2 regions of the Kitasatospora misakiensis genome follow, and region 2 is predicted to be linked to the other one. Evidence: predicted binding sites of a transcription regulator. Region 2 holds the regulator's gene; the other holds the start of a gene.
The links. Region 2 encodes HspR, which represses chaperone genes until heat shock. Its sites were predicted from a motif close to TTGAGNNNNNNNNNCTCAA; they were not measured.
Positions count from the first base shown of each region.

Region 1: a site for HspR is predicted at 2,825-2,843, ahead of lon (endopeptidase La). Genes of this name have one in related genera too.

Region 1 covers NZ_JBHSOF010000004.1:217,052-222,465, reverse strand. The annotation lists gene ACFP3U_RS06045 (GtrA family protein) at 1-243, opposite strand, end outside; gene lon (endopeptidase La) at 352-2,802, opposite strand; gene ACFP3U_RS06035 (rhomboid-like protein) at 3,003-3,797, opposite strand; gene ACFP3U_RS06030 (response regulator transcription factor) at 4,348-5,085, shown strand; gene ACFP3U_RS06025 (HAMP domain-containing sensor histidine kinase) at 5,175-5,414, shown strand, end outside.
Region 2 covers NZ_JBHSOF010000036.1:19,202-24,615, forward strand. The annotation lists gene ACFP3U_RS24490 (hypothetical protein) at 114-350, shown strand; gene ACFP3U_RS24495 (hypothetical protein) at 332-1,303, opposite strand; gene ACFP3U_RS24500 (heat shock protein transcriptional repressor HspR) at 1,601-2,113, opposite strand; gene dnaJ (molecular chaperone DnaJ) at 2,121-3,278, opposite strand; gene grpE (nucleotide exchange factor GrpE) at 3,437-4,081, opposite strand; gene dnaK (molecular chaperone DnaK) at 4,078-5,414, opposite strand, start outside.

The DNA of each region.
Region 1 (5,414 bases), on a different contig from region 2:
GCGGAAGCACCACCGCCGGTTGAGTACGTAGGAGACGGTGGTGGCCACCACGGTGGCCAGGGTGAGCGCCGCCACCGGCTTGCGCTCCAGCACGGTGAACCGCAGCCCGTAGTTGATCAGCACGGTCAGCGCGAAGCAGCCGTTGCCGATCAGCAGGAACTTCACCAGCCGCCGGTGCCGGACCAGGGCCGGGCGGAGCCGGACCGGCACCCGGGCCAGGACGCGCTGGGTGAGGGAGGGCACCCTTCGCAGTCTGGCACGGAGCACGGAGCCCGTCCCGTCCGGCGAACCGGACGGGACGGGACCGGATGACACCGGACGGGTCGGGCCGCGGCCCCCGCCCCCGCCGGGTCAGGCGACGGCGGCCAGCACCTCGGCCGGCTCCAGGGCCAGCTTCAGCACCTCCCGGACGTCCGCGACCGGGTGCACGGTCAGCCGCTCCAGCACCTCGGCCGGGACGTCGTCCAGGTCGGGCTCGTTGCGCCGCGGGATGATCACCGTGGTGACCCCGGCCCGGTCGGCGGCGAGCAGCTTCTGCTTCACCCCGCCGATCGGCAGCACCCGCCCGGTCAGCGACACCTCACCGGTCATCGCCACGTCCGTGCGCACCTTGCGCCCGGAGAGCAGCGAGGCCAGCGCCGTGGTCATGGTGATGCCGGCGCTCGGACCGTCCTTGGGGATGGCGCCGGCCGGGATGTGCAGGTGCACGCCGCGGTCGCGCAGCGAGGTGACCGGCAGCTCCAGCTCGGCGCCGCGCGAGCGCAGGTAGGAGAGCGCGATGTGCGCGGACTCCTTCATGACGTCGCCCAGCTGGCCGGTCAGGGTCAGCCCGGTGCCGCCGGTCTCGGCGTCGGCGAGCGAGGCCTCGATGAAGAGGACGTCGCCGCCGGCCCCGGTGACCGCCAGGCCGGTGGCCACGCCGGGCACCGCGGTGCGCCGCTCGGCGGGCTCCTGGGCCGCCTCCGGGACGTGGTGCGGCCGGCCGATCAGGGCGCGCAGGTCCTCGGCGCCGACCGCGGCGGGCAGCTCGCGCTCGCCCAGCTCGCTCTGTGCGGCGATCTTGCGCAGCACCCGGGCGATCGACCGTTCGAGGTTGCGGACGCCGGCCTCGCGGGTGTACTCGCCGGCCAGCTTCCGCAGCGCCGGCTCGTCGACCGCGACCTCCTCGCCCTTGAGCCCGGCCTTCTCCAGCTGGCGCGGGAGCAGGTGGTCGCGGGCGATGACGACCTTCTCGTCCTCGGTGTAGCCGTCCAGGCGGACCAGCTCCATCCGGTCGAGCAGCGGCTCGGGGATGGCCTCCAGCACGTTGGCGGTGGCGAGGAAGACCACGTCGGAGAGGTCCAGCTCGACCTCCAGGTAGTGGTCCCGGAAGGTGTGGTTCTGTGCCGGGTCGAGCACCTCCAGGAGGGCGGCCGCCGGGTCGCCCCGGTAGTCGGAGCCGACCTTGTCGATCTCGTCCAGCAGGACGACCGGGTTCATCGAGCCGGCCTCCTTGATGGCGCGGACCAGCCGGCCGGGCAGCGCGCCGACGTAGGTGCGCCGGTGGCCGCGGATCTCCGCCTCGTCCCGGACGCCGCCGAGCGCGACCCGGACGAAGTTGCGGCCCATGGCGCGGGCCACCGACTCGCCGAGCGAGGTCTTGCCGACCCCGGGCGGGCCGACCAGCGCGAGCACCGCCCCGCCCGCCCGTCGCCCGCCGCCACCCTTCTTGGGAAGGGCTTCGCCCTGCCCCTCCTGATGCCCGCCGACCTGCCCGAACCCCTGCTCGGCCCGGCGCTTGCGGACGGCCAGGTACTCGACGATGCGCTCCTTCACGTCGGTCAGGCCGGCGTGGTCGGCGTCCAGCACCGCGCGGGCGCCGGCGATGTCGTAGGAGTCCTCGGTGCGCTCGCTCCAGGGCAGCTCCAGGACGGTGTCCAGCCAGGTGCGGATCCAGGAGCCCTCGGGCGACTGGTCGCTGGCCCGCTCCAGCTTGTCGACCTCCTTGAGGGCGGCCTCGCGGACCGCCGCCGGCAGGTCGGCGGCCTCGACCCGGGCGCGGTAGTCGCCCTCCTCGTCGGCCGGGTCGCCGTTCAGCTCGGCCAGCTCCTTGCGGACGGCCTCCAGCTGGCGGCGGAGCAGGAACTCCTTCTGCTGCTTGGCCACGCCCTCCTCGACGTCCTTGCGGATGGTGTCGTTGACCTCCTCCTCCGCGAGGTGGTCGCGGAGCAGGCCGAGCGCGTACTCCAGTCGGGCGACCTGGTCGGCCTCCAGCAGCACCTTGAGCTTCTGCTCGGCGGTGACGAAGGGCGCGTAGCCGATGTTGTCGGCGAGCTCGCCGACGCCCTCGATGGCGGCCACCCGGTCGACGATCTGCCAGGCGCCGCGCCGGCGCAGCCACTGGGTGGAGAGGCTCTTGTACTCCTTGACCAGCTCGGCGGCCCGGCCGGCCACCGGGGTGCCGACCGAGGACTCCCGGAACGGCGTGGTCTCCACCCAGAGCGCGGCGCCGGGCCCGGTGGTGCCGACGCCGATGCGCACCCGGCGGACGGCGCGGACCAGCGCGGCCGGGTCGCCGTCGGCCAGCCGGCCGACCTGCTCGACGGTGGCGAGGGTGCCGGCCGCCGCGTACGAGCCGTCCACCCGCGGGACCAGCAGGACCTGGGGCTTGCCGGTGCTGCCGGTGGCGGCGGCGCGCGCGGCCTCGACGGCGGCGCGGACCTCGGTGTCCTGCAGGTCCAGCGGCACGACCATGCCCGGCAGGACGACCTCGTCGTCGAGCGGCAGCACGGGCAGGGTGAGCGGTGTGGACGTCGATGCCATGATCTCTCCCCAGTCAGTGAACTTGAGTCGATCTGACTAAAGGCTCGGCGGGCGCCGGATGTTCCCCGTCCACCGTTCGCCGTGAGCGAACGCGAGGGGGCCCCGGCGGGCCTGTCAAAAAGGGGCCTCGACGCGGGCCGGGAGCCAGCCGGGAGCGGGCCGGGAGCCGGCCGGCCGCCGTCGGAACCGGTCCGGCGCCGTCAGAACCGGTCCAGCACCGCGGTCCGCCCGCGCCCGCGCGCGGACCCGGGCGCCGCCGCGGGCCGGGAGCGCTCGGCGGGCAGTCCGACCCGGGTGCGGCGCGGCCGGTGCCCGTCCCAGCGGCGCAGCCACCGCCACAGCGCCACCCCGACCAGCAGCGCCGCCGGGTGGCCGACCCCGGTGACGAGGTCCCGGTCGGTGGCGATCTGGTCGGCGATCATGGCCGCGGCCGGCGCGAGCACCGCCGCCCGCCCGGCCGGCCGGAGCAGCCCGGCCAGCGCGCCGAGGCTGGCCAGCACGCCGTAGCTGACCCCGATGTCCAGGTGGTCCATCGCGGCCGGCTCCAGCCGCCCGGTCTCCACCCCGACGACGACCACGCCCTGGGAGAGCAGGGTGGCGGTGACGTGCCCGGCGGCGAAGACGGCCGCCGCCCGGGCGGGGCCGACCCGGCGCTCCAGCGGCGCGACGGTGAAGGCGAAGGCCCACAGATAGGGGATCCAGACCGGGCCGGCCACCCAGAAGCCGCTGAACAGCAGCGCGCGCAGCGGGTGCTGCAACAGGTTGTGCCCGTCCGAACTGGAGGCCTCCTGGAGCCGGAGCACGAGCTCCGGGTCGGCCAGCCCGGCGAAGGTGGTGGTCGCGCCGACCACGGCGAGGTAGCCGAGCGCGAAGGGATTGCGCCGCGGGGTCGGCACCCACGCCAGCGCCCGGTCGACCACGCCGGCCCGCAGGCCGAGCCGGTACATCCCGTACGGCGGCCCGCCACGCCCGGCGTACGCCTGCCGATCCGTCATGTCGCCTCCGCTCCACCGCTCGCAGCCGTCACCCCGCGTGCGTCCAACGTACCGGCGCGTACCGAAAGTCCCACCCTCCGCGATTTGTCGTGGCCACGGTACGTCCGGTGTCTGGGAGCCGGCTGGGAGAACGCCGTGAGAATCCGGGGTTTGACCGGCCCCGAATTGGTACGGACCTACCCTCCTCCTTCACACCCCCATCCCCCCTGACCGGCGGCTTGGCGTCAACTCAGGTGCATACGTACCGTTACACAGTGAAAAAACGCCGGGTAAGGTATCGGCCCGTGCCCACCTTCCGGTGGGCCCGACAACCGGCTTGACAGGCCGGTTCGTGGGCCGGAAATGTCCGGTCCACCTGCCGGGAATCGCCCGCTGTCCGTACGCTGCGAGGTGCACGGGAGACGGAGAGCGGCACACGCCCTCGCCGGACCCCGCGCACGCGACGGGACGGCGGACCCGGCACAGTCCACGACGGAACAAGACTACGAAGCGGAGCCTTCGCCATCCCCACAGGTGGCCGGCCCGCAGCCCTGGGGGCGGTGGCGTGACCGTGACAGAAATTCAGCAGGACAACCAGAGCACCGGCGGCACGGTGAGCAGCCAGCGCAGAGTGCTGGTGGTGGAGGACGAGCCCACCATCGCCGAGTCCATCGCGGCCCGGCTGGGCGCGGAGGGATTCAAGGTGGCCGTCGCGCACGACGGCCCGGGCGCCGTCGACGGCTTCCACACCTGGCAGCCCGACCTGGTCGTCCTCGACATCATGCTGCCCGGCTTCGACGGCCTGGAAGTGTGCCGCCGGATCCAGGCCCAGCGCCCGGTGCCGGTCCTGATGCTCACCGCGCGGGACGACGAGACGGACCTGCTGGTCGGCCTCGGCGTCGGTGCCGACGACTACATGACCAAGCCCTTCTCCATGCGCGAACTGGCCGCCCGGGTCAACGTGCTGCTGCGCCGCGTCGAGCGCGCCCAGCAGGCCGCCCGGACGCCCGCGTTGGGCAGCCTGCGGTTCGGCGAGCTGGAGATCGACCACGTGCAGCGCCGGGTCCGGCTGGCCTCGGGCGACGTCCACCTGACGCCGACCGAGTTCGACCTGCTCGCCTGCCTGGCCGCCCAGCCGCGCGCGGTGCTCACCCGCGAGCAGCTGCTGGCCGAGGTCTGGGACTGGACGGACGCGTCCGGCACCCGCACCGTCGACAGCCACGTCAAGGCGCTGCGCCGGAAGATCGGCGCCAGCTGGATCCGTACCGTCCACGGCGTCGGCTACGCGCTGGAGGCCCCGCTCTCGTAGCGCGGCGCTCCTTCGGACACCGGGCCGCCGGGGGGCCCGTGTCCCGAATCGCCGTGCTGCGGACCCACGCGGGGGATCACAGGGGACCAATGACCTTTCCACAGCAACGCAACGGGGACATCGACGGCAGTCGGCCGCCCACCCTGGCCGCCCGCGCCGCGAAACGGGTCTGGGCCGACATCCGGCCGCTCGACCCGGTCCGCTCCATCAAGGGCAAACTCGCCCTCCTGGTGATCGTCTCGGTCTTCCTGGCCACCGGCATGGTGGTCGTGGCGATCCGGTCCGAGACCCAGATCCGGATCATCATGATCTTCTCGATGATCGCCTCA
Region 2 (5,414 bases):
CGCAGGCTTTGATGTCTTGCGCATCTCCCACACGCTTCGCCGCACCACCGGACCGTACGGGTCCACTCATGGACATGGTCGGTTATAGCAGATACATGACAAGGAGTCGTGACATGCGTCGTGCACCGCGCATCCTGATCCGTGCCTTGGCGGTGGTCGCGATCACTGCTGCGGTCCCGATGGTGTCTTCTCCCGAGGACTGGGGCTGGCAGACGCAGCACCGCGAGGGCGGTGCCGTCGCGACCTCGCAGGCCATGGCCAACGACTGGGGTTGGAGCGCCCCGGCCCCGAACACGACGGCCGCCGTCGTGCCGGCCGCGCCGCAGCCCATTCAGGACTGGGGCTGGTGAACCGGATCGCCGCCCTCCAGCCCCGGGAATGACGCGTCGTCCGCCGCGATGAGGTGCGGTGGGTGCTGAGCCATCCGCCAGCCCAGCTGGAAGAGCGTCTCGGAGTCGTACTCCTCGCGGAACTCCGCGATGTGCCGGGCGAGCGTCCGCTCGCTGATGCCGAGGCTCCGGGCGATCACGCGGTGCCCCACGCCCTGGATCATCATGCGGAGGATCTTCGTGCGCAGGCGTGAGATGACCTCCTGGGGCACCTCGGTCGCCCCGGGGAAGGGTATCGAGCGTATCCACAGGCCCTCGAACGAGTCGATCAGGTAGCTGATCACCGCGGGGTCCCGGACTATGGCCGCTTTCGCGTTGTCGTCCTGCGCCGGGATCACCGCGACCTCGCGGTCGACGATGATGAGGCGTTTGAAGGGTTCGGCGAGCGTCCTGACCTCGGCGCCGTGCTCGGTGATCCGCTCGACGTATTGCCGGGTGGGAGCCGCATAACGGGCGCTCGGTTGGTAAATGGTCCGCCGCTGGACGCCCCTGTGCAACAACGCGATGTCGCGTTCCACAATTCGCTGAATGATGGCCAGCGGGCGGCTTCCGCCGGGTTGTGCGGTGAGCACTTCCTTTGCCGCGTTCTCCACCAGGGATTCGATCTGCTGGTTGATTTCCGGAACGCCGAGCGCGTATTCGATGGGACCGCCGGGCTCGGTTCTGTGGTTCATCGAGCCATAGGCGTGCGAGAGGTCCTGGAACGCCTTCGGAGCGGCCGAGGACCTCATCAGGAGATGCAGGGCCTGTTCCTGCCACTGGCCGACCAGGCGTCCGGCTATCCGGGAGGGATCGGCGACCGTCATCGTCGACGGGTCGTCGACGTCGGGAATCAGCAGGCCGAACTCGAGGAGTTCGGCGCGGGGCACGGCGATGCTGGGATCGGTCGAGGCCAGCCGGCCCCCGTTCGCCACCGCTCGGAGGTAGAGCGTGCGCGCCTCCTCGGAGAGGATGCTCGTGGACGCTCCCCCAGGCTCCGTCCCACTCGTAGCGTTCATCTGCGACCTTTCAACCGTCCCGGCCCGACGGCGACGACCCCCTGTGACAGGGCGCTCGTCAGGATCCTTGTTCGATGGCCGCAGTCGGGCGCGAGTTCACCGGTGAGCACTCTACGCATGACGCGCAGCTGTCGGCACCCCTCGATGGACGGGGTGCCGACAGCGGCGTACAGAGCGCGGGGCCGGGGATCCGGCGGCGAGATCCGGCGGGGCTCAGCGCTTGGGGCGCCAGACCACGAGGGCGCTGGAGTGGGGGGTGGGCGGCTGGTACGGGACGAGGTCGCGGCGGTACGAGGCGTGGATGGTGGCCTCGCGCTGCTGGAGGGCGGTGGCGGCGCCCTCCAGGGAGTCGACCAGCTCGGAGACGCGGGCCTGGAGGGCGGCGACCTGGTTCTCCAGCTCGATGATCCGCTTGATGCCCGCCAGGTTGATGCCCTCGTCCTGGGAGAGCCGCTGGACCTCGCGCAACTGCTGGATGTCGCGCGCGGAGTAGCGGCGCCCACGGCCGGCGGTGCGGTCCGGGCAGACCAGGCCGAGCCGGTCGTACTGACGGAGGGTCTGCGGGTGCAGCCCGGAGAGCTCGGCGGCCACCGAGATCACGTAGACCGGGGTCTCCTCGGTGAGCACGTACTGGGGCTGCGGCGCGGTCCGGCGGGGGGCGCGGCGGGCGCCGCCACCGGGCAGACCGTCGCCGAGACCGGGGCCGATGGGTTCGTCGGGGATCATCTGGTCGTCACGCTCCCTTCGCCGCTCTGAAGAGGGCGGCTCGTGGGTCGTCGGAGGCGGTCGCCTCGCGGTACTGCTCCAGGGCGGCCAGCGCGTCGCCGGTGACGTTCTGGGGCACCACGACCTCCACGGTGACGAGGAGGTCGCCGCGGGTGCCGTCCTTGCGGGTGGCGCCCTTGCCACGGGCCCGCAGGGTCAGGCCGTTCGCGCTGCCCGGGGGCAGCTTGAGCTTCACCGACGGGCCGTTCAGGGTCGGCACCTCGATGGTGCCGCCGAGGGCGGCCTCGGGGAAGCTGACCGGGACGGTCACGGTCAGGTTGTCGCCCTTGCGGCCGAAGACGGGGTGCGGGTCGACGTGCACGGTGACGTAGAGGTCGCCGGGCTGGCCGCCGCGCTCGCCCTGGGCGCCCTTGCCCTTGAGCCGGATCCGCTGGGCGTCCTGGACGCCGGCCGGGATCCGGACCTGCATGGTGCGGGCGGAGCTGGCCCGGCCGCTGCCGTGGCAGTCGGGGCACGGGTCGTCGACGATCATGCCTCGGCCGCGGCAGTCCCGGCAGGGCTCGGAGAGCGCGAAGGCGCCCTGGCCGCGGCTGACGGTGCCGGAGCCGACACAGGTCGGGCAGACCCGCGGGGTGGTGCCGGACTTGGCGCCGGTGCCGTTGCAGAGGCGGCAGGGGGCCTGGCTGGTCATCCGCAGCGGGACGGTGGCGCCGTCGACGGCCTCCTCGAAGGAGAGCGTCACCTCGGTCTCGACATCGGTGCCGCGTCGCGGCTGGGCCTGCCGGCCGCCGCGGTTGAACAGCCCGCCGAAGACGTCGCCGAGCCCGCCGCCGCCCTGGCCGCCGCCCTGGCTGCCGCTGAACAGGTCGCCGAAGTCGAAGCTGTAGCTGCCGGGGCCACCGGGGCCGCCGGCCCGGAAGCCGCCGTTGGCGAAGAGGCTGCGGGCCTCGTCGTACTCCTTGCGGCGCTTCTCGTCGGAGAGGACGTCGTACGCCTCGGAGATGTCCTTGAACCGCTCCTCGGCCTTGGCGTCGCCCTTGTTGGCGTCGGGGTGGAACTCGCGCGCCAGCTTGCGGTAGGTCTTCTTGATCTCTGTGGCGTTGGCGTCCTTGGGCACACCGAGGACCTTGTAGTAGTCCTTCTCCACGTAGTCCTTGCCGCTCATGGCCGGCGCCACCTCCCGAGGTCCATCGTCACAGTGCTGTCAACGGGTGGGACCCGGCCACTGGTGCCGGGGCACGTCGACAGCGCGCTGCGGAGCCGGCCGCCGTACTGGCCGGCGTACGACTCCGCAGCGCGAGGGTTGTCAGCTGTCACCGCTGGTCAGCTGTCCGAGCCACCGTCGGCCTGGTCCTTCTTCTCCCCGCCCTTGGCGGCGTCGGCGTCCGGGGCGGCCGTGGTCTGGGTGCCCGGCTGGGGCTCCGCGACCGCGACCATCGCCGGGCGGATGATCCGCTCGCCGATCCGGTAACCGGGCTGGAGGATCTGGACGCAGGTGTCCTCGGTGACCTCCGACGAGTAGCTGTGCATCAGCGCCTCGTGCATGGTCGGGTCGAAGGGCTCGCCCTCCTTGCCGAACTGCTGGAGGCCCAGCTTGGCGACGACCGTCTCCAGCGACTCGGCCACGGACTTGAAGCCGCCCGTCACCTCGCCGTGCTCACGGGCCCGGCCGATGTCGTCCAGCACCGGGATCAGCGACTCCAGGATGTTGGAGACGGCGATCTCGCGGACCGTCAGCCGGTCGCGCTCGACCCGCTTGCGGTAGTTCTGGTACTCGGCCTGGAGGCGCTGGAGGTCGGCCGTGCGCTCGGCCAGCTCGCGCTTGGCCGAGGCGAGGTCGTCCGAGCCGGCGCCCTCGGCACCGGTCGCGGCGGCCTCCTCGGCCGCCTTGCCCCGAGCGCCGTCGACAGCGGCCTCCTCGGCGGCGGAGTCGTCGCCGGGCTTGGCACCCTGCGGCTTCTCCGTCATGCGGCACTGCCCTTGGGCTTCTCGTCGTCCACGATCTCGGCGTCGACGACGTCGTCGTCCTTGGCACCGGCGTCACCGGCCGCACCCGCACCGGCGGCACCGGCGGCGTCGGCGTTGGCGTAGAGCGCCTGGCCGAGCTTCTGGGCGGTGGTGGAGACCTTCTCCGAGGCCTCGCGGATCGCCGCGATGTCCTCGCCCTTCAGGGCCTCCTTGAGCTCGCCGATGGCGGTCTCGACCTCGGTCTTGACGTCGGCCGGGAGCTTGTCGGAGTTGTCGGCGATGAACTTCTCGGTCGAGTAGACGAGCTGCTCGGCCTGGTTGCGGGTCTCCACGGCCTCGCGGCGCTTGTGGTCCTCCTCCGCGTACTGCTCGGCCTCGCGCATCATGCGCTCGATGTCGTCCTTCGGCAGCGCGGAGCCGCCGGTGACGGTCATCTTCTGCTCCTTGCCGGTGCCGAGGTCCTTGGCGCCGACGTGCATGATGCCGTTGGCGTCGATGTCGAAGGTGACCTCGATCTGGGGCAGGCCGCGCGGGGCCGGCGGCAGGCCGGTCAGCTCGAACATGCCGAGCTTCTTGTTGTACGCGGCGATCTCGCGCTCGCCCTGGTAGACCTGGATCTGCACGGACGGCTGGTTGTCCTCGGCCGTGGTGAAGATCTCGGAGCGCTTGGTCGGGATCGTGGTGTTGCGCTCGATCAGCTTGGTCATGATGCCGCCCTTGGTCTCGATGCCGAGGGACAGCGGGGTGACGTCGAGCAGCAGGACGTCCTTGACCTCGCCCTTGAGGACACCGGCCTGGAGCGCGGCGCCGATGGCGACGACCTCGTCCGGGTTGACGCCCTTGTTGGCGTCCTTGCCGCCGGTCAGCTCGCGGACGAGCTCGGCGACGGCCGGCATACGGGTCGAGCCGCCGACGAGGACGACGTGGTCGATCTCGGAGAGGGCGATGCCCGCGTCCTTGATGACGTTGTGGAACGGGACCTTGCAGCGCTCCAGCAGGTCCGAGGTGAGCTGCTGGAACTGGGCGCGGGTGAGCTTCTCGTCCAGGTGCAGCGGGCCCTCGGCGGAGGCCGTGATGTAGGGCAGGTTGATCGAGGTCTCGGAGGACGAGGACAGCTCGATCTTGGCCTTCTCGGCGGCCTCGCGCAGACGCTGCAGGGCCATCTTGTCCTTGGACAGGTCGACGCCGTGGCCGGCCTGGAAGACCTTCACCAGGTGGTCGACGACCTTCTGGTCCCAGTCGTCGCCGCCGAGGTGGTTGTCACCGTTGGTGGCCTTCACCTCGACGACGCCGTCGCCGATCTCCAGCAGCGAGACGTCGAAGGTGCCGCCGC